DNA from 4 places in the Streptomyces sp. NBC_01622 genome. Region 2 is predicted to be linked to each of the others. Evidence: riboswitches for the same ligand, from Rfam matches in the RefSeq annotation. Region 2 holds a riboswitch; each other region holds the start of a gene.
The links. Region 2 has a riboswitch for S-adenosylmethionine ahead of OH768_RS01295 (putative leader peptide). Riboswitches for the same ligand answer to the same signal wherever they lie in the genome.
Positions count from the first base shown of each region.

Region 1: it holds a riboswitch for S-adenosylmethionine, as region 2 does, so the genes downstream of both, OH768_RS45680 (amino acid ABC transporter permease) here and OH768_RS01295 (putative leader peptide) in region 2, are expected to answer to the same signal.
Region 3: it holds a riboswitch for S-adenosylmethionine, as region 2 does, so the genes downstream of both, OH768_RS38080 (aminotransferase class V-fold PLP-dependent enzyme) here and OH768_RS01295 (putative leader peptide) in region 2, are expected to answer to the same signal.
Region 4: it holds a riboswitch for S-adenosylmethionine, as region 2 does, so the genes downstream of both, thrC (threonine synthase) here and OH768_RS01295 (putative leader peptide) in region 2, are expected to answer to the same signal.

Region 1 covers NZ_CP109293.1:9,846,162-9,851,518, reverse strand. Annotated here, with positions in the region: gene OH768_RS45690 (ABC transporter substrate-binding protein) at 1-634, opposite strand, end outside; gene OH768_RS45685 (amino acid ABC transporter ATP-binding protein) at 686-1,483, opposite strand; gene OH768_RS45680 (amino acid ABC transporter permease) at 1,480-2,460, opposite strand; SAM riboswitch class IV at 2,795-2,903, opposite strand; gene OH768_RS45675 (glutathione S-transferase C-terminal domain-containing protein) at 2,980-3,864, opposite strand; gene OH768_RS45670 (putative leader peptide) at 3,932-4,045, opposite strand; gene OH768_RS45665 (alginate lyase family protein) at 4,161-5,357, opposite strand, start outside.
Region 2 covers NZ_CP109293.1:281,371-286,727, forward strand. Annotated here, with positions in the region: partial or broken gene OH768_RS01285 (isopenicillin N synthase family dioxygenase) at 1-861, opposite strand, end outside; gene OH768_RS01290 (AAA family ATPase) at 1,211-1,768, opposite strand; SAM riboswitch class IV at 2,159-2,271, shown strand; gene OH768_RS01295 (putative leader peptide) at 2,293-2,421, shown strand; gene OH768_RS01300 (ABC transporter substrate-binding protein) at 2,669-4,288, shown strand; gene OH768_RS01305 (ABC transporter permease) at 4,292-5,251, shown strand; gene OH768_RS01310 (ABC transporter permease) at 5,248-5,357, shown strand, end outside.
Region 3 covers NZ_CP109293.1:8,225,460-8,230,816, forward strand. Annotated here, with positions in the region: gene OH768_RS38065 (Rieske 2Fe-2S domain-containing protein) at 1-442, shown strand, start outside; gene OH768_RS38070 (cytochrome bc complex cytochrome b subunit) at 439-2,088, shown strand; gene trpD (anthranilate phosphoribosyltransferase) at 2,223-3,287, shown strand; SAM riboswitch class IV at 3,364-3,480, shown strand; gene OH768_RS38080 (aminotransferase class V-fold PLP-dependent enzyme) at 3,647-5,008, shown strand; gene OH768_RS38085 (hypothetical protein) at 5,045-5,357, shown strand, end outside.
Region 4 covers NZ_CP109293.1:5,146,500-5,151,856, reverse strand. Annotated here, with positions in the region: gene OH768_RS23215 (trehalose-6-phosphate synthase) at 1-849, opposite strand, end outside; gene OH768_RS23210 (glucosyl-3-phosphoglycerate synthase) at 946-1,890, opposite strand; SAM riboswitch class I at 2,073-2,229, shown strand; gene thrC (threonine synthase) at 2,247-3,578, shown strand; gene OH768_RS23200 (MoaD/ThiS family protein) at 3,662-3,937, shown strand; gene OH768_RS23195 (cold-shock protein) at 4,369-4,575, shown strand; gene groL (chaperonin GroEL) at 4,986-5,357, shown strand, end outside.

The DNA of each region.
Region 1 (5,357 bases), 9.6 Mb from region 2:
CCAGGAGGATCCGTTCCTGGTTGGTGCCGGCGCCCACGGCGACGGTCTTGCCGGCGAGGTTCTCGTAGTTGCCGTCGAAGTTCCAGGAGTTGTCGGCCTTCACCGCGAAGCCGAGGTTGTCCTCGCGGTAGGAGGCGAACTCGTACTTCGCCTTGCGCTCCTCGGTGTCGGTGACGTTGGAGAAGGCGACATCGACCTTGCCGCTGTCCAGGCCGATGAAGAGGTTCTCCCAAGTGGAGTTCTTCAGCTCGGGCTTGAGGCCGAGGACGGCGGCGACCAGGCGGGCGATGTCGGTCTCGGAACCGGTGAGGGTCTTCTGGTCCGAGCCGACGTAGCCGAGCGGCGGGGAGCCGGCGGGCAGGAAGCCGACGCCGACCTCCAGCTTGCCGCTCTTCGCTGTCGCCTTGGGCAACTCGGCGCTGATCGACTTCACTTCGGCGACCTTGAGCGTCGCCTCCTTGGCGGCACCGAGGGAGAAGGCGCCCACGGTGACCGTGCCGGAGGCGGCACCGCCGGACGTGGTGGCCGCGTCACTGTCGCCGCCGCAGGCCGCGAGACCACCGGCGAGGGAAGCGAGGACGGTTCCCGCGGTGAGTCCGCGAGTGATTCTGCTGCGAAGGCTGGGCGTAGACATGGCTGTTCCTAGGCTCGGTGTTCGGGGCTGTCGAAGGTGAAGAGGTGAAGCTCAGAGGACCTTGCTGAGGAAGTCCCTGGTCCGTTCGTGCTGTGGCTTGTCGAGGACCTCGTGGGGCGGGCCCTGTTCGACGATCTTTCCGCCGTCGATGAAGACGACCCGGTCGGCGACCTCGCGGGCGAAGCCGATCTCGTGGGTGACGATGACGAGGGTGGTGCCGCTGGTCGCCAAGTCCTTGATGACGGACAGGACTTCACCGACGAGTTCGGGGTCGAGGGCGGAGGTCGGCTCGTCGAAGAGGATGACGCCGGGCCGCAGGGCGAGGGCCCGCGCGATGGCCACGCGCTGCTGCTGGCCGCCGGAGAGCTGCCTCGGGTAGGCGCCGGTCTTCTCGGCGAGACCGACGCGGCCCAGCAACTCCCTTGCCAGTTCCAGGGCTTCGGGCTTGCCGAGCCTGCCGGTGGCGACCGGGGCGGCGGCGACGTTGTCGAGGACGGTCAGGTGCGGGAAGAGGTTGAAGTTCTGGAAGACGAAGCCGATCCGGCTGCGCTGCGCGAGGATGGCGCGCTCGCTCAACTCCTTGAGCCTGCCGCCCTGTTGCCGCACTCCGATCAGCTCTCCGTTGACGCTGACGTAGCCGATCTCGGGCTTCTCCAGGTGGTTGATGACCCGCAGCAGCGTGGACTTGCCGGAACCGGACGGGCCTAGGATCACGGTGACCTCGCCGGGCCGCACCGTGAGGTCGACGCCGTCCAGGACCCGGTGGGCGCCGTACCACTTGTGGACGTCGTGCACCTCTACGGCGGCGGGTGTGATGTCCGCCAGCGGTTCGACGGTGTTCGTGGTCATACGGCGGTCTCCCTGCGGATGCGGGCCCGCAGATCGGTGACACCGTTGCGGAGTTTCTGGATCGGGGTGGGCGGCAGGGAGCGGGTGGCGCCCCGGGCGTAGTGGCGCTCGACGTAGAACTGGATGACGGACACGACGCTGGTCAGGATCAGGTACCAGACGGTGACGACCAGGAGCAGCGGCACGATGTCGCCGGGGTAGGTGGAGCCCATCGTCTGCGCGGAGCCGAACAGGTCGAGCAGCGAGACGTAGAAGACCAGCGAGGTGCTCTTGATCAGGCCGATCAGCTGGTTGACGTAGTTCGGGGTGATGGAGCGCAGCGCCTGCGGGAAGACGATTCTGCGGAACTGGTAGCCCTTGGGGAGGCCGAGGGCGGAGGCGGCCTCGTGCTGGCCCTGGTCGACGGAGAGGATGCCGCCGCGGACCACTTCGGCCGCGTACGCCGCCTCGTTGAGGCTGAGTCCGACGACGGCGACGACCATGTCGGTGGCGAGCTTCGACTCGTCGAAGGAGAAGAAGGCGGGTCCGAAGGGGACGCCGATGCTGAGCGTCTGGTACAGGGCGCTGAAGTTGTAGAGGAAGATCAGCACCACGATGAGCGGGATGGAGCGCAGCGCCCACACATAGGTCCAGCTCGCGGCGCGCAGCACGGGGCTCTTCGACAGCCGGGCCAGGGCGAGCAGGATGCCGCCGAGGAGGCCCAACACCGCGCTGAGCGCGGCCACTTCGAGAGTGATGACGAGTCCGTCGAGGATCGTCGGGCGCAGGAACCAGTAGCCGAAGCGGTCCCACTGGTAGAAGGAGTTGGTGACCAGTCCGTGGACGAACTGGGCGATCAGCACCAGCACGACCAGCGTGACGATCCACCGGCCGGGTCGGCGCAGCGGCTGAACTCGCTGTGCCGTCAGGGGTTTTGACGGGGCGTCGGCGGACGGGGCGTCGGCCAGGGACACAGTGGTGCCTGGGGGTTCACTCATGGTGGGCTCCGGCGGGTTCACAGACCCCGGTCCGTGGCGGTGGACGCGCGACGGCGGACGGCACGCGCGGGTGCACGGGACCGGGGGCGGGGAAGGGGCAGGCACACCGGCGGGAGCGGGTGTGCGTCAGAGGTGCGTCGGCCGACTGGTCGTCAGGCCCGACAGCGGGCGCGGCCCGAGGCGGTACACAGTGCGCTGCTGACCCGGAGCAGATCGACAGCGCGGTCGGCGACGAACAGGTTGGCGTACGACCGTACGCAGCCCTGCGGGCGGCATATGGCCGTCCTGGGAGCTGCGTACATGGCGTCACCTGTCACTGTTCCGGCCCCGCAGGGCCTCGCGCTTACCGAAACGTCATCCGGTCCGGTCGTCACCTGGGGCACCCCACCGCGTGCGAGGGTTGCCGGTCAGCAAGCCAGGGCTTGTCGCTGACACTCATGACCGTTCTGGCCGCAAGTTAAGACAATTGCCCGAACGAATGTCAACGGCCGTCCACCAAGTGGATGGTGCGGACGCCCCTCAACTGCGGCAAGCTCCCGTTTCGTCCGCGGCATGGGCTGCCCAGTCCAGGATCTGGACGGCGGCACCGGCGGCCTCCAGGCCCTGGCAGCGGGCGTGGTGGCGGCGGGCGATGCCGTCGAGGTCCAGATGGGCGCCGAAGGCCGGGTGCGCGGCCAGTCGGCGGGCGTAGGCCCACAGGTGGGGATGGTCGGCGATGCGCTGCACGGCCGCGGCGTCCAGGTGGTAGCGGTGCACGGTGTCGAGTTGCACCAGCGTCACCCACAACTCGACGTCTGCGGCGGTGAGTTCGTCGCGGATCATGTGCTCGCGGCCGTCCAGCCAGCGGTCGAGCGAGCCCAGCGTCTCCAGCAGTCGGCCGAGGGCTTCGTCACGTTCCGCCTGTTCGCCACCGGCCGCGCCGGCGCGCTGCGCCGCGTCCTCGATGCCCTGTGCGCAGAGCCGCTCGACGGCCTCGATCTCCGACTCGGCGCCGCACGGGTAGAGCTGGGGTCCGCCCTGGCCGAAGTGCCGGGCGAGGTCGCGGGTGATGTCGGGGGCGTGGGTGCTGACGATGCGGCCGGACCAGTCGTCGCTGAGTACGGGCGCGGTGGCCGGTCCGGAGTAGCGGTGGGCGCTCGCCTCGTAGAGCGGGCGCAGTGCGGAGTGTCCACCACTCGGACAGTCGGGTACGGCGGACAGGAACACGGCCGGACAGCTCTCGTGGAGGCCGAGCAGGCTGTGGGTGACGGCGATGCGCAGGCCGTCGGCGCAGGCGGTGGACAGGTGGAGGCGGTAGCGGCGCGGGACGGCGTAGTGCCCGCTGCGCGCGTCGCGCCCGATCCGGCCCCGGAACTGGGGGGCGGAGCGGGGTGAGGGGACGGCGGCGAGAGGCGTGACGGACATGGGACTCCCCGGGTACGGGCGCGTGGACGTACGCGCGGCGGAAGCGTCGTCGAACGGTGGAGGGGACTCAGCGCAGTGGGCTCATGGCGCTGCAGACCCGCAGCAGATCGATGTGACGGCGGGAGGTCAGAAGGGGCGAACGGTCCACTCGGCTGGTGGTGACCGGCTCAAGGCGCCCCATGTTTCCCTACCTGTTCACTAGGATTCCCTACTGGAGTGTCGATCCACCGTCGCCCGGGGTCAAGAGGGCGTCCACGGGTCGGGCACAGATCCCGACCCGTGGACATGCCGGGCCGCTACTTCGCGTACATCAGGGTCCCGAAGCCGAGCTGGTCGTAGCCGCCGCTGTCGGAGCCGTAGTCACCTCCCCCGCCCTCGGGTGCGACGAGGTTGTAGTACATGGCCGAGATGTACTTGTCGTCGAGGCTGATCCGGCGGTTGTAGTGGAAGTGGAGCATCGCCCACACCGGCCGGATCTGGCCGCGCGAGGAGGAGGAGATCACCGTCTGGGACGACTGGGCGCAGCTCTGCCCGGTCCCCCAGGTGTAGGTGGTGAAGGGCACGTCGCTGCCGCTGTTGTACTTCGCGACGTACTGGGCTGCCTTCATGAAGCGGCGGCTGTCGTACGAGTACAGGTCGTCGCCCTGGTTCCAGGCCATCTCGCACACTGCGCCCATCTGCCCCATGCCCATGACGGTGTGGCCCTGGTCGCGGCCGGACTCCTGCCACTGGCCGAGCGCGTAGCCGTCCGAGTCGGTGTACAGGTACGGCACGGCGTGCGCGATCGAGCCGTTGCCCGCACCCGACTTGAAGTACGTGACGGCCTGGTCGTACTTGGCGCTGTCCTCGTTGAGGATCCCGATGGCCAGGATCGACGCCATGTTGCACAGGTCCCAGTTGGCCCAGTAGTTGGTGATGCAGGCGTCGTTGTGGTTGGTGAGGAAGCTGTTGTTGAGCGGGTAGAAGACGTTTGCCAGCATCTGCTGGGCGGCGGCGAGATTGAACCCGCTGTAGTCCCGCATGAGTTCGCAGGCGTTGGCGAACTGCCAGCCGTACAGACCGGCCGCGAGGAACCGGTCGGCATTGCCGGTGACCGAAGTCAGCGTGGTCGACCAGGCGTTGAGGATGTTCGCGGCGCACACGGCGTTCGCCTCGGTGCCACCGACCTTCCAGCGCAGGGCGTTCTGGTAGGCGGCCGCGATGTCGTTGTAGAGGAGGCTGTAGTTCTGTCCGGTGCCGCCTCGGATGATCGTGGCCGTCGCCCGGTTCGTCCAGGTCGACTGGGAGTGGGAGTTGGCGGTCAGCCTGTTCCAGCCGGACAGCCAGGGGTCGGTTCCCGCCGCGACCCTGACCTTGGCCCGGTTGATGTCACCGGCGTTGTGCAGCATGCCGGGGTGGGTGAAGGTGGCCGGTGCCGCGTGCGCGGTCGTGGCCACCGTGGCGCCGCCGAGGGCGACGGCTGCGGTGAGCCCGCCCGCGGTCTTCAACAGACC
Region 2 (5,357 bases):
GTTGGAGCGGCTGCACCACGGCGTCGAAGCGCGGGCCGAGGAAGAACGGGATGGAGTTCCGGTGAACGCCCGACCGCGGGCTGACGACCCGGTGCTGAGTGGCTTTCAGATAGCCCTGGGTGGCGATCTCCAGCATCTCGCCGATGTTGAACACGAAGGCGCCGGGCACCGGTACGGCGTCGATCCATTCGCCGTCCTCACTCCGCACCTGGAGTCCGCCGACCTCGTCCTGCTGCAACAGGGCGAGATATCCGTAGTCCTTGTGCGCGCCAACCCCTTGATCGGCGGTCTCGGCGGCACGCGGCGGATAGTGCACGATCTTCACGTGTACTGCCGCCTCGTCGTCGAACCACTGGTCGAAGTAGCGCTCGTCCTGCCCGAGCGCGGCAGCGAGGGCGCGCAGGACCTCGCGGCTCACCCTTAGCGCCTCCGCCTGCCAGCGCAGCACGATGTCCCGCAACTCCGGGAGCGCGGACGGCCATTGGTTGGGGCCGACGAGCCGGAGGTAGTCGGGATCGCCCGGTCCGGTGGGGATCGCCTCCCGTTCCGCGCGATGTCGATCTGTTCGCGCCAGTCGGCGCTGCCCGCCGTGTACTCGGTGCCGGTGCGTGTGTAGCCGCGGAACTGGGGCGAGTTGACGTTCTCGATCTCCAGCCGCTGTTCGTCCGGCAGTGCGAAGAAGGAGCGGGCCGCGTGCAGGATCTCGTCCCGCACGGATACGGGAACGCCGTGTCCGGTGACGTAGAAGAACCCCACTTCGTGGGCGGCGGACCGGAGTTCGCCCAGGAAGGCGGCACGGTCGGTACCGGGATCCCGGAAGCGGGAGATGTCGATGACGGGGAGGGCGGTGGGCTGTGCCATGGGTTCCTTCGCGGCGGCAGCAGACCCGGACACGGCGGTGCGCGCGTCAACTGTCGTACAGGGACGTTCGATTGACGACAGACCCGGGGGATGCGCCGAGAGCGGGCGGAGGGAGGAAGGGGCGAGGTCGAGGTCGTCGCGCGAAGGTCAACGACAGAACTGGTCGGCGCGGCGGCTCACCCAGAAAGGGTCGAGCAGCACCGTGTGTGCCTGGCCAGTGGTGTCCATGGCCGGATCAAAGCACACCCGGGAAGGTGCGTCCACCACGCGTCCCGAGCGGTGAGACGACCACGGACATCGCCCGCCGCGGTGGCCGGACCCTCCCGGAGCCGCCGATCGGGCCCCGCGGTCACGTGCCTCGGACGGTGAGTCGGGCGATGGTGTCCGCGATCAACGCCACTCGGTCGGCCACGTCACCGGCCGGCACCTCCACGAGGTCGTAGCCGAACCGCCGATAGCTCTCTTCGTGGATCCGCTCGAACACCAGCGACTCCTGGAAGCTGATCCGGCGGGCGTCGGTGGGTTCGCAGAATCCGATGTTGCGGACGAAGAAGACCTGCGGTTCGTAGATCCGGTCGCGGGTGATCCGTTCGATCTCGCCGAGGAGCGGCGTCGGAGCGGGGCGGCCCAAGTACCTGGTGAGGGCGTGCGTGCAGACCGGGGATCGATCGTAGATCTGGTGGGTCACGTTTCGCGTCGCGGACTTCATTTGTCGTCGGCGCTGCAAGTCGACCACCTTCTCGACGAAGGCCGGCCGGGTCCAGGGCTCGGCGTCCCCCTCGGCCTGCTCGCCCGCGATGACCGCGGTGGCCGCCTCCTCGACGACGTCGAACCCGTCCGCCCTCAGCCGACGGAGGATCGTGGTCTTTCCGGCGCCGGGCGCACCGGTGAGGATGTATCGCTGCATGGCGGGTCCTTGGTTCGTCGTGACGTGGGGGCCGACCGCGAACGGCTCGGCTGGAACTGGCAGACGGCAGGCGGCAGTTCGGTGTGAGGTGTGACAGGAACCCCGGTTCGAGCCGGGGTGGTGAAGGCCGCCGTGCGGGGCGATGAACGCCTCGCGGCCGAGTGAGGGAGGGCGGAGATCACGCCGGGAGAACAGCCACGGAATCCGGTCGGCCGGGCGCAGTGCGATCCGCAGCCGGACGGTTCCGGGCCGGTGCGGCAGCCTAGCCGACACACCGGGCACCTGCTCTGTGAGGGAAGGTGCCGGTGAGGCTGCGGTGACGACCTCGCCGACTCCGCACCTCTGCCCCGGCATTGACGCACGGCGACACGGCTCCATACGATCAACAGCGGCATTGAGTGTCAGCGTCAAATCCCGGTCGGCTGACCGGCAACCCCCCGACGCAGTGGGGCGCTCAGGGCGAACGCCCGGCGGGGACGCTGATGGCTCTGCGAACGCGCGACCCCGTGACCGGGGTCCCGGATATGGAGGACGGCGTGCTCAACAGCTACGGCCCGAGTGCCTCCTGTCACGACGCCGTCGTTTTCTCCCGGCTCTCGCGCCGGCGCCACATCGACCTGCAGCGCTTCACCAGCTGTCTGTGTCACAGCTGACCGAGTCCGGCCTTCAGGGCTGACATCTGTCCGGCCTTCGAAGCTGACAGCTGTGGTCGCCCGTCTCGCACGGGCCTCTTCCCCCCTTCTCCCACGGGTCGACATGTGCGCGGGTGTGCCCCGCGCAGGTCGACGCGTTTTCCACGCTTCATGAGTCCCGCCCCCGCCGGGGTCGGCACCGTCCGCGTCCAGCCACGGTCCGCGCAGGTCCGTGTGCACGCGGTGACACGAGTAGGAGCACCTCTCCGTGACAGCACATCCGGTCTCCCGAACCACTCGACGAGCGGCTACGGCCGCCCTTCTGACCACCAGTTTCCTACTGACCGCCTGCGGATCGGGTGGCGGAGGCTCCGACGCCGGCGGCGGACAGGCCAGGTCCGGTGGCACCCTGACCTTCGCGGTGGGCTCCGACGCCGGCTGCGTGGACCCGCAGCAGGTGGCCAGCAACGACACCATCTACTCGGTGCGCCAGATCGTGGACTCCCTCACGGACCAGGACCCCGAGACCGGCAGGATCGTGCCGTGGCTGGCGAAGAGCTGGGACATCAGCTCCGACGCGACGACGTTCACCTTCCATCTCAGATCGGGTGTCACCTTCAGCGACGGGTCCAAGCTGACCGCTCAGGTGGTCAAGGACAACTTCGACGCGGTGCCGAAGCTCGGCGCGCTGGGGACCCTCGCCGAGGGCTATCTGAGTGGCGTGAAGAGCACGACCGTGGTCGATCCGCTCACCGTCAAGGTGACCTTCCAGCAGCCCAACGCCCAGTTCCTGCAAGCCACTTCGACGCACTCGCTGGGCATCGAGTCGTCGGCGAGTGCGAAGAAGTCGCCGCAGGAGAAGTGCAGCCAGGGGGTGGTCGGCTCTGGGCCCTTCGTGCTGAAGCAGTACGTACAGAACCAGTCGATCACGCTCGTCAAGCGCACCGGCTATGCCTGGGGTTCCCCACGGTGGACCAAGAGCGGCGAGGCCTATCTCGACAAGGTGGTCTTCAAGGTCGTACCCGAGGCGGGAGTTCGGGCCGGCAGCCTCCAGTCGGGTCAGGTGGACGCGATCAGCAGCGTCGGCAAGGCCAACGAGGCGGCTCTCAAGGGCGGTCAGGTCACCCTTCAGCGGCGGGCCAATCCGGGCGTGGTGTTCGGCCTGGCCTTCAACAACTCGCGGCCGGTTCTGAAGGACGCGCGGGTGCGCCAGGCCATCGGGTTCGCCATCGACCGCAAGCAGATCACCGACACGGTGTTCCCGACCGGGACCCGGCCCGCGACCAGCGTCCTGGCACACACCACACCCGACTACGCCGACCTGTCCTCGGACCTGACAACCGATGCGACCAAGGCGAAGTCCCTGCTGGACGCGGCCGGTTGGAAGGTCGGCAGCGACGGCATCCGGACGAAGGACGGCAAGAAGCTGAGCCTCGCGGTCGACTGGATTCCCAACTCGGCCACGAACCAGCCCGCGTTGGAGCTGATCCAGCAGCAACTCAAGGCTGTCGGCGTCGGCCTGACGCTCAAGCAGCTCCAGGTCACCCAGCTCGCCCCGACACTTCAGTCCGGCGACTACGACGCGGCATGGAGCAACGTGACCCGCGCGGACCCGGACATCCTGCGCAGTTCCTTCTCCACCAAGCTGGCCAACTTCTACCGCCTTCCCGCGACCCCGCTGGACACCGCGCTGACCGGGCAGGCGGCGACCACGGACACCACCAGGCGCGGCCAACTGGTGGAGCAGGCCCAGCAGTTGATCGTGCGGAACGCCTACGACGTGCCGGTGGTGGAACTCCAGACCCAGATCGGCGTGGCGAAGAAGGTGCACAACCTCAACTTCGACGCCTCCAGCCGGATCCAGCTGCACGACACCTGGATCGGCTGACGCATGCGCCGCTACGCGATCAAACGGCTCGCCCAGGCGGTCGGGGTGCTGTGGGCCGCCTACACGGTGTCCTTCCTGGTCCTCGACTTCCTGCCGGGCGATCCGGTCACGGCGATGGCCAGTGCCGGAATGGACTCCGGGACGGTCGACCCGGCCCAACTGGCCGCGCTGCGCCACGAGTACGGCTTCGACAAGCCGATTCTGGTGCAGTACGCCGACTATCTCGGCCGGGCGGTGCGCGGGGACTTCGGCGACTCGGTCTCCACCGGTCGGCCGGTGTCCTCGACGCTGGCCGACGCGCTGCCGCAGACCCTCCAGCTGACCGGTGCCGCACTGCTCCTCGCCGTGCTCCTCGGCGGTGGACTGGCGGTCGTGGCGACCTACACCTCCCGCCGATGGCTGCGTCAACTGCTGCTGTCCCTGCCGCCGTTGGGGGTGTCGGTCCCGACGTTCTGGGTGGGGCTGCTGCTTGTCGAGTCGTTCTCCTTCCGCCTGCACTGGTTCCCCGCCTTCGGCAACGACGGGCTGCGGGGGCTGATCCTGCCGGCGCTGACGCTGGCGATCCCGACCGGCGCGCAGGTGGCGCAGGTGCTGGCCAAGAGCCTGCTCACCGCGCTGGACCAGGCCTATGTGGAGACCGCGCGTGCCAAGGGTGCCGGGCGGTGGCGGGTCCATCTGCGGCACGCCCTGCGCAACGCGTCCCTGCCCGCGCTGACCGTGGTCGGCCTGCTGGTGGGGCAGTTGATCGCCGGTTCGGTGGTCGTCGAGACGGTGTTCTCGCGTGACGGCCTCGGCCGGGTGACGGCCGCCGCGGTCACGGCCCAGGACATCCCACTGGTCCAGGGCGTGGTGGTGTTCGGGGCGCTGATCTTCGTGCTGACGAACCTGCTCGTCGACCTCGTCTATCCGCTGCTCGATCCGCGGATCGTGGTGGCCTCGGGCCGGAAGGCGGTGGCCGCATGAGTCAGGGTCTTGTCGACGACACCGCCGCCGATGCCGCGCTCGGCATCGCGCGGCCGGTCGAACCGGGGGCCGGCCCCGGGCCGGCGAGCCGAGTCGACGCGCGCCG
Region 3 (5,357 bases), 7.9 Mb from region 2:
CAACATGAACACGAACCTGCCGCTGCGTCCCTCGGACGTGGCCGTCGGCTCGCTCACCTTCGCCAAGCCCGAGGGCCTGGAGGAGACCGACGAGGACTTCCAGACCCAGATCGCCAAGGCGGCGCTGTTGATCGTCCGGCTCCAGCCGGAGAACATCAAGGACAAGCGCGAGCTGGAGTGGGGGCACGAGGGCATCGTGGCCTACTCGAAGATCTGCACCCACGTGGGTTGCCCGATCTCCCTGTACGAGCAGCAGACGCACCACGTGCTGTGCCCGTGCCACCAGTCCACCTTCGACCTCTCCGACGGTGCCCGAGTGATCTTCGGCCCGGCCGGTCACGCCCTGCCGCAGCTGCGCATCGGCGTGAGCGACGAGGGCTACCTCCAGGCGCTCGGCGACTTCGAGGAGCCCGTCGGTCCTGCATTCTGGGAGCGCGGATGAGCACCAACGAGACGCACACATCAGCCGCGGCGGGCGAGCGGCGCGACAAAGCACCGGCCGGCGAGCGTGTCGCCGACTGGGCGGACGGACGCCTCGGGATCTACTCCCTGGCCAAGTCCAACATGCGCAAGATCTTCCCCGACCACTGGTCGTTCATGCTGGGCGAGGTCTGCCTCTACAGCTTCATCATCATCATCCTCACGGGTGTGTATCTGACGCTGTTCTTCCACCCGTCGATGAACGAGGTGACGTACCACGGCAGCTATGTCCCGCTCCAGGGGCAGCTGATGTCGGAGGCGTTCAATTCGACGATGCACATCTCCTTCGATGTGCGCGGCGGTCTGCTGATCCGTCAGATCCACCACTGGGCGGCGCTGATCTTCCTCGCCGCCATGTTCGTGCACATGATGCGCGTGTTCTTCACGGGCGCGTTCCGCAAGCCGCGTGAGGTCAACTGGCTGTTCGGCTTCCTGCTGTTCGTCCTGGGCATGTTCACCGGCTTCACCGGTTACTCGCTCCCGGACGACCTGCTCTCCGGCACCGGTGTCCGCTTCATGGAGGGCGCGGTCCTGTCCGTGCCGATCGTCGGCACGTACCTGTCGTTCTTCCTCTTCGGCGGCGAGTTCCCGGGCGGCGACTTCGTCGCGCGGTTCTACTCGATCCACATCCTGCTGCTGCCGGGCATCATGCTCGGGCTGGTGGTCGGCCACCTGATCCTGGTCTTCTACCACAAGCACACGCAGTTCGCGGGCCCCGGAAAGACGAACAACAACGTCGTCGGCATGCCGCTGCTGCCGGTCTACATGGCCAAGGCCGGAGGCTTCTTCTTCCTGGTCTTCGGCGTCATCGCGGCCGTCGCGGCGATCGCCTCGATCAACCCGATCTGGGCCATGGGTCCTTACCGTCCGGACATGGTGTCCACGGGTGCCCAGCCCGACTGGTACATGGGCTTCTCCGAGGGCCTGATCCGTACGATGCCGGGCTGGGAGATCAACCTCTGGGGCCACACGCTCGTCCTGGGCGTGTTCATCCCGCTGGTCATCTTCCCGCTGGTCCTGGTCGCGATCGCGGTCTACCCGTTCATCGAGTCCTGGGTCACCGGCGACAAGAGCGAGCACCACATCCTGGACCGCCCGCGCAACGTCCCGACCCGTACGGCCTTCGGTGTCGCGTGGATCTCGTGGTACTTCGTCCTGCTCGTCGGCGGCGGCAACGACATCTGGGCCACGCACTTCCACCTGTCGATCAACTCGATCACCTGGTTCGTGCGTGTCGGCTTCTTCGTGGTGCCGGTGCTCGTGTTCATCGCCACCAAGCGGGTCTGCCTCGGTCTCCAGCGCCGGGACAGGGACAAGGTGCTGCACGGCCGCGAGTCGGGCATCATCAAGCGCCTGCCGCACGGTGAGTTCATCGAGGTGCACGAGCCGCTCAGCCAGGACGCGCTGCACACGCTCACCGCGCACGAGCAGTACGTGCCGGCCGCGATCGGCGCGACGGTCGACGAGAACGGTGTCGAGCGCAAGGTGAAGGGCTCCGAGAAGCTGCGCGCCAAGCTGAGCGAGGCGTACTACGGCGAGGAGTCCCAGATCCCCAAGCCCACCGTCGAGGAGTACAAGGAGATCACGAGCGGCCACGGCCACCACTGATCGCTGAGGCGTCGCCACGCCACAGTCGAAGGGCCCCGTCCGAACACCGGACGGGGCCCTTCGCCATGTCCCGCGCTGGATAGGGTGGGGGCACATCGTTGAACCATTTTTCTACGACACCCAGGAGCGGCCGTATGAGCGCTGTGACCCCCGCTGGAGGCGACACCGCGGCGGCCCGTTCCTGGCCCGACGTACTGAGTGCGCTGCTGGCCGGACAGGACCTGAGCACCGCCGACACGGCGTGGGCGATGGACCGGATGATGAGCGGTGAGGCGGCGGACGCGCAGGTCGCCGGTTTCCTGGTGGCGCTGCGGGCCAAGGGCGAGACGGTCGAGGAGATCACCGGTCTCGTCGAGACGATGTACGCCCACGCGAAGCCGCTGGACATCCCGGGGCCGGCCGTCGACATCGTCGGTACGGGCGGCGACCGGGCCAGGACGGTCAACATCTCGACGATGTCCGCGATCGTGATCGCCGGTACCGGCGCGAAGGTCGTCAAGCACGGCAACCGGGCCGCGTCCTCGGCGAGCGGCTCCTCCGACGTGCTGGAGAAGCTCGGCATCAATCTGGACCTGCCGACCGAGCAGGTGGCGCGGGTGGCGGCGGAGGCCGGGATCACCTTCTGTTTCGCGGCCAAGTTCCACCCCTCGATGCGGTTCGTCGGCGCGGTCCGGGGGGCGCTGGGGATTCCGACCGCGTTCAACCTGCTCGGCCCGCTCACCAACCCGGCGAAGGTCACCTCGTCGGCGGTCGGCTGCTTCGACACCCGCATGGCCGGGCTCATCGCGGGCGTGCTCGCCGAACGCGGCTCCTCGGCGCTGGTGTTCCGCGGTGACGACGGCCTCGACGAGCTGACCACCACCGCGACCTCCCGGGTGTGGATCGTCCGCGACGGCAAGGTCACCGAGGAGTCCTTCGACCCCCGGGACGTCGGCCTCGAACTCGTCCCGGTGGAGGCCCTGCGCGGCGCCGACCCCGACTACAACGCGGGTGTCGCCCGCCGTCTCCTGGACGGCGAGACGGGCCCGGTGCGGGACGCCGTACTCCTGAACTCGGCGGCTGCCCTGGTGGCGCTGGAGCGCGGGGACGGGCCGCTGGCGGACCGGATCCGGGGCGGGATGGAGAAGGCCGCGGAGTCGATCGACTCGGGCGCCGCCAAGCGGACGCTGGAGCGCTGGGCGGCTGCCACCAACGCGTAGCGGTATAGCGGTCGTCGTCCCGCGATCCGGACACGGGTTGCGGGACGACGATCACCTCACGTAGGTTTTCTGACCAGGTCATGAGTGACAGTCATGAGGCCCCGGCCGACTGTCCGGCAACCCTCCGTCCGTGGCGGGGTGCCCCGGGTGAAGACCAGGCCGTAGGCAGCGAGGTCTGCGGCAAGCGCGGGCCCCTCGAAAGACACCAGGGGTCCTGGTCATCGAGGGAGCCCTCTGTGAGCAAGCGAATGCGATAGGGCGTCGAGCCCCGCCTCCGCATACCCCCTTTCACCCTCCTCCGTGTTTGAGCCCTGCGCGTTCGCACGGTGGTTCCGTCTTGCCTCTCACAGGAGTTCGCCATGTCTGTCTCCACCGCTGCCGCCGCTCAGACCATTTGTGCCCAGCTGCCCGTTCTCGGCCGGGATGTCACCGTCCCGCTCGTCACGGGTGGCGAAGTCACCTACGCGGCGCTCGACTACGCGGCCAGCGCCCCCGCCCTGCAGCGCGTCTGGGACGACGTGGCGGCCTACGCCCCGTACTACGGCAGCGTCCACCGCGGCGCCGGCTACCTCTCCCAGCTGTCGACGGACCTCTTCGAGAACGCGCGGAAGACCGTCTCCGAGTTCCTCGACTGCCGCGCCGACGACCAGCTGATCTTCACCCGCTCGACCACGGACTCCCTCAACCTCCTCGCCGCCGCCCTCCCCGCCGACTGCCAGGTCTTCGTCTTCGAGACCGAGCACCACGCGTCGCTGCTGCCCTGGAAGGACGCCCGGGTCACCTACCTCAACGCCCCGCGCACCCCGCGCCAGGCCGTGGAGACCCTGGAGCAGGCGCTCGCCGCCCGAGACCCGTACGGCCCGGCCCTGGTCTGTGTCACCGGCGCCTCGAACGTCACCGGCGAGCTGTGGCCGGTCCGCGAACTGGCCGCCGCCGCGCACGCCCACGGCGCCCGGACCGTCCTGGACGCCGCCCAACTCGCCCCGCACCACCCGGTGTCCGTCCAGGACCTCGACGTCGACTGGATCGCCTTCTCCGGCCACAAGCTCTACGCCCCCTTCGGCTCCGGAGTCCTCGCCGGCCGCGCCGACTGGCTCCAGGCCGCCGACCCCTACCTCGCGGGCGGCGGCGCCAGCCGCAAGGTCACCCGGCGCGAGGACGGGGGAGTGGACGTCGAGTGGCACGACAGCGCCGCCCGGCACGAGGCCGGCTCCCCGAACGTCATCGGCGCCTACTCCATCGCGTCGGCCTGCAAGGCGCTCACCGAGGCCGGCTTCGACACGCTGGTCGCGCGCGAGCAGTACCTGATCGAGAAGGTGCGGGCGGGCCTGGCCGAGGTCCCGGCAGTCCGCGTCCTGTCGCTGTTCGGCGACGACGCCCCGCGCGTCGGTGTCCTCTCCTTCGTCGTCGACGGCTGGAACAGCTCGCACTTCGCCGCCGCCCTCTCCGCCGAGTACGGCATCGGCGTCCGCGACGGCCTCTTCTGCGCCCACCCGCTGGTACGCACCCTGCTCGGCAGCGACCCGCAGACCCAGGGCGAGTGCGGTGCCCCCGAGGCCGCCCCGGGCGAGAAGTCCCTCAACGCGATCCGCGTGAGCTTCGGCGCGGGCACCCCGGACGAGCACGTCGAGCGCTTCGTGTCGGCCGTACGGGAGCTCGTGACCGACGGCGCGAAGTGGAACTACCGTACGCAGGACGGCCGTTGCGTGCCGGCCGTGTGACGATCCAGGGACGGGCGGCCCCGCCGCTGGGCGGACGTGACGCACTGGCGCTCCACCATGGACGTGACCGTCGGACAGGACGAGCGACACGGCGTCGGCTGGTACGGCTGCGGCCACCGGCACCGGCTGCGCTTCGCCGACGGGGTGGAACAGGCCTTCATTGTCGACGAGTGGCAGATCCAGGTCGGCTCGGCGGACCAGGACCGCCCCGAGAACCAGCGGATACGGTCAGTCGTCGAGCACCTCCGGCAGCGGATGGCGGACGCGCAGGTGCCCGCCCTGCTGGACCGTCTCGAAGCGGGGAGGCAGGTCACCTTCGGCCCCCTCACCGCCGACGCGGACGGCTTGT
Region 4 (5,357 bases), 4.9 Mb from region 2:
CATCCGCTCCTCGACGTCCGCCTGGTGCGAGCGCGCGTGCAGGAACTCGGCGTCGGCGCCGAGCCCGTGGACACCGATGAGCGTCCTGCGGGTGATGCGCTCCTTCTCCAGGTGCTCGATCGAACGCGGCGCACCCGACGGCCACTGGGGGAGCCACCTGTACGGGTCGAGCCCCTGCACGCAGTTCTCGAACGCCGTAGCCCACCGCCAGGTCAGGAACGCGACCCGGTCCGCCCCGAGCAGGCCCTCCATCAGCCGCACCTGGATGTCGTCCGGAAGCATCGCGAAGTACTCCACCGGCGCCCACGGCGTGTGCGAGAAGTGCCCGATCCGCAGGTCGGGACGGAGCTCACGGAGCATCCCGGGCACCAGACACAGGTGGTAGTCCTGCACCAGCACCGCCGCGCCCTCGGCCGCCTCCTCCGCCAGCGCCTCGGCGAACGCCCGGTTGTACGTCTCGTACGACGCCCACTGGCGCCGGAACTCCGCGTCGAAGACCGGCTCCAGCGGGGTCTGGTACAGCATGTGGTGGACGAACCACAGCACGGAGTTGGCGATCCCGTTGTACGCGTCGGCGTGCACGTCGGCCGGAATGGCGAGCATCCGCACTCCGTCCTCGCCGACGCCCCGCCGGACCGCCTCCCGGTCGCCGTCGGACAGCGCCGAGCACACCCACAGCGCCCCCGCGTCCGGCCCGATCGCCGACAGCCCGGACACCAGCCCGCCGCCGCCGCGCCGGGCGCGCAGCGAACCGTCGTCGCCCACCTCGTACGAGACCGGACCGCGATTGGACGCGACGAGCACCTGAGCTGCACCGGACGCGGACGACGTGGACGACGTAGAAGCCATACGGCACAACCTAGCCCGGCCCGGAAACACTCAAACGTAGGGACGGGTCACAACGGACCGGACGGGTCCGTATACGGCCGTCCGCCCCCGCGCCGGCTACGCCACCTTGCGCGACTGGTACTCGGTGATGTCGGCCATCGGCGGCCGTTCCTCCGTGTCCACGGAGTACGTGCGCGGCTCGAAACCCTCCGGTCCCCGCTCGAACTGGGTGAGGGACGGCCGGATGAGATGCCCGCGGGCCAGCCTCAGCTGTGCCGTGCGGTAGATCTGCGCGGCCATGCGGCCCAGCGCCTGCCCGTCCTGGTGCCGGTGCTTGCGCACGCCCACGTCGACCTGGGCGAGGGCGTCCAGGCCCACCAGGTGCAGCGCGTCGACGAGCATGCCCAGCTCGACGCCGTAGCCGACGGGGAACGGGAGCTGTTCCAGCAGCGAGCGGCGGGCAGCGTACTCGCCGCCCAACGGCTGCACGAATCCGGCCAGTTGAGGCCAGTGCATGTTCAGCAGCGGGCGGGCCATCAGCTCGGTGACGCGTCCGCCCTGGCCGGCCGCGCCGCCCAGCGGGCGGTCGTACATCGCCTTGACGAGGTCGACGCCGGGGTCGGTGAGCAGCGGGCCCACGATCCCGGTGACGAAGTCGGAGGAGAACTCCTTCAGGTCCGCGTCGATGAAGCAGACGATGTCGCCGCTGGTGACCAGCAGCGAGCGCCACAGCACCTCGCCCTTGCCGGGCACGGCGGGGATGCGGGGCAGGATGTCGTCCCGGTGCACGACCCGGGCGCCCGCCGCGGCGGCCACCTCGGAGGTGCGGTCGGTGGACCCGGAGTCGACGACGACTATCTCGTCGACGAGCGGGACCTGCTGCATGAGGTCGTGACGGATGATCGCGACGATGTCACCGACCGTCGCTTCCTCGTTCAGTGCGGGCAGCACGACGGAGACCGACTGGCCCGTGCGGTGCTTCGCGGCCAGAATCTTGTGGAGCGGCCGATCGGTCAGGGACCAGGAGCGGGTGCTCAGCCAGTGCTCGACTTCCTTCAGCACGTTGCGCGGCTCCTCTGCGTTCTCTCGGCGAGGGCTGGTCACAGACAGTGAGTCTGTGATCCATCTCGCGGTTCGGACGGCTCACTCAACTGTCCTGGCCTTCGGTTACAGTCTTGAACAACGCTGATGACCATCGCATGTCGGGGGCCGTCGGCGGGACAATCGCATACACAACTGAACACCGCTCATCCAGAGGGGCAGAGGGATACGGCCCGATGAAGCCCCGGCAACCCTCCAGCCGGTCTTGTCACGCAGGTACACGCTGACGTGGTGAGGCTCCCGGCTCGGGAAGGTGCCAAATCCGTCTCACGGCGAGATGCGTCGTGAGGAAGATGAGGAGAAAGGGCCTCGCCTCCATGGCTGCGCAGACTGTTGCAAGCACCACGAACTCCGCGAAGACGGACACGACCGCCGCGGATCCGAACCCCACGAGCACCGTTGATCTCGGCCCCGCCGCCGCGCTGTCCTGCCGCGAGTGCGGCCACCGCGTCCCGCTCGGCCCGGTCTTCGCCTGCGAGGAGTGTTTCGGCCCGCTGGAGATCGCCTACGACTTCTCGGCCTACGACACCGAAGAGCTCCGCAAGCAGATCGAAGCGGGCCCCGCGAACATCTGGCGTTACGCGCCCCTGCTGCCCGTCCCCGCCGACGTGGCGACCAAGCCGAACATCAACCCCGGCTGGACCAAGCTCGTCCAGGCCGACAACCTCGCCCGCGAACTGGGCGTCGACGCGGGCAAGTTGTTCGTCAAGGACGACTCCGGCAACCCGACGCACTCCTTCAAGGACCGCGTCGTCGCCCAGGCCATCGAGGCCGCCCGCGCGTTCGACTTCACCACCCTCTCCTGCTCCTCCACCGGCAACCTCGCCGGCGCGGTCGGTGCCGCCGCCGCCCGGGCCGGCTTCCGCTCCTGCGTGTTCATCCCGCACGACCTGGAAGAGGGCAAGATCGTCATGGCCGCGATCTACGGCGGCGAGCTCGTCGGCATCGAGGGCAACTACGACGACGTGAACCGCTTCTGCTCCGAGCTGATCGGCGACCCGGCCGGCGAGGGCTGGGGCTTCGTCAACGTCAACCTGCGGCCGTACTACGCGGAGGGCTCCAAGACCCTGGCGTACGAGATCTGCGAGCAGCTCGGGTGGAAGCTTCCCGACCAGCTGGTCGTGCCGATCGCCTCGGGCTCCCAGCTCACGAAGATCGACAAGGGTCTGCAGGAGCTGATCAAGCTCGGGCTCGTCGAGGACAAGCCGTACAAGATCTTCGGCGCCCAGGCGGAGGGCTGCTCGCCGGTGTCCGTCGCCTACAAGGCCGGGCACGACGTCGTACGCCCGCAGAAGCCGAACACCATCGCGAAGTCCCTCGCCATCGGGAACCCGGCGGACGGGCCGTACGTGCTGGACATCGCCCGGCGTACGGGCGGAGCGGTGGAGGACGTCAACGACGAGCAGGTCGTCGACGCGATCAAGCTGCTGGCCCGGACCGAGGGGATCTTCGCGGAGACGGCGGGCGGGGTGACCGTGGGCGTGGCGAAGAAGCTGATCGACAACGGATTGCTGGACCCGACGCTGACGACTGTCGTGCTGAACACCGGGGACGGTCTGAAGACGCTGGACGCGGTTGCCGGTACCGGGCTCACCGCGACGATCCGCCCGAGTCTTGAGTCCTTCAGGGAAGCTGGGCTCGCGTCCTAGCGTCGTTGTTCGTCTGCGGGCCGGTGGGGGCTGGTCGCGCAGTGCCCCGCGCCCCTAAAAAGAAGCTGACCGGAGGTTTCATCGTGAGCGTTAGTGTCCGCATCCCCACCATCCTGCGCACCTACACCGGCGGGCAGGCCGAAGTAACCGCCGAAGGTGCGACCCTCGCCGAGGTCATCTCGGACCTGGAGAAGAACCACACCGGGATCTCCGCCCGCGTCCTCGACGACCAGGGGAAGCTGCGCCGGTTCGTCAACGTCTACGTCAACGACGACGACGTCCGCTTCGAGCAGGGGCTGGAGACGGCCACCCCGGACGGGGCCGGCGTCTCGATCATTCCGGCCGTCGCCGGCGGCTGATCGTTACCCTAGGTAACGTCGATTACCAAGAGTTCATCGAATTGCCCCCTCCGTGAGAGAAGCGGAGGGGGCAATTCTCTATGGTTGAGCGGGGTACAGTTGGGGAACGCGCTCCACTCCGCATGCCGAACGCATATGAGTACCGGCTCCGCGTGCGATGAGAAGTAGCCAAAGTGTGCAGGTCTTTTGCGCCTTATATTGCCTTTATCGGGCCCGACTTGCCCTGAAGTCGGACGAATTCTCCGTAAATTCCCGACCGGTCCTGCCCGGAATTCTCGTCGGATTGACCTGTTGCAGACGGCAGTTGGACGGATACATTCGGCCGCGGTCGACGCGTTCCGGCGCACGCCCCCAATCCTGTGGGGGGTGAGGTCTGACCCGGATCCGCGAAGTGCGGATCCGTGCAAGGGCCAGTAATAGGGGAGTTAGGCATGGCTCAGGGCACCGTCAAATGGTTCAACGCGGAGAAGGGGTACGGCTTCATCGCGGTCGACGGTGGTGCGGATGTTTTCGTCCACTACAGCGCGATTCAGATGGACGGCTACCGCACCCTGGAAGAGGGTCAGCGGGTCGATTTCGAGATCTCGCAGGGTCAGAAGGGGCCGCAGGCGGACATGGTCCGGCTCGCGACCGGCTGAAGCACGCGCCGACGAACAGCAGCGACGTTCTTCGTTCTTCACCGAAGGGCTCGTACTCCTGGGGGGTCACCTCCTGGGGTACGGGCCCTTCGGCATGCCCGGAGTCGGGACGCGTCCGGGCCGGTGCCGGGCCCGTGCCAGGGAGGTCAGAACCTGGCAGCCGCTTGCGCCCACCCGTCGCCCGACCACCACCCCTCAACGAGCCCGCTTCGCGGGCGCACCTTGCACTCGGGCATGCCGAGTGCTAATCATTGGCGTTAGCACTCTGAAGGTGAGAGTGATAACGAAGGACCGGGTCGGTGAGGCCCGCAGGCCAGGTGGTGCAAGGAACCACGGGGCAGGCAGGCCGTCCGTCGCGGGCGCCAGCGCGGTCCGGAGCAATCCACCCCAGTCCGGGAGGACCACTTCACATGGCCAAGATCATCGCGTTCGACGAGGAGGCACGGCGCGGTCTCGAGCGCGGGATGAACCAGCTCGCCGACGCCGTCAAGGTCACCCTCGGCCCCAAGGGCCGCAACGTCGTCCTCGAGAAGAAGTGGGGCGCCCCCACGATCACCAACGATGGTGTTTCCATCGCCAAGGAGATCGAGCTCGAGGACCCGTACGAGAAGATCGGCGCCGAGCTGGTCAAGGAAGTCGCCAAGAAGACGGACGACGTCGCCGGTGACGGTACGACCACCGCGACCGTCCTCGCCCAGGCCCTCGTCAAGGAGGGTCTGCGCAACGTAGCCGCCGGCGCCAACCCGATGGCCCTCAAGCGCGGTATCGAGAAGGCCGTCGAG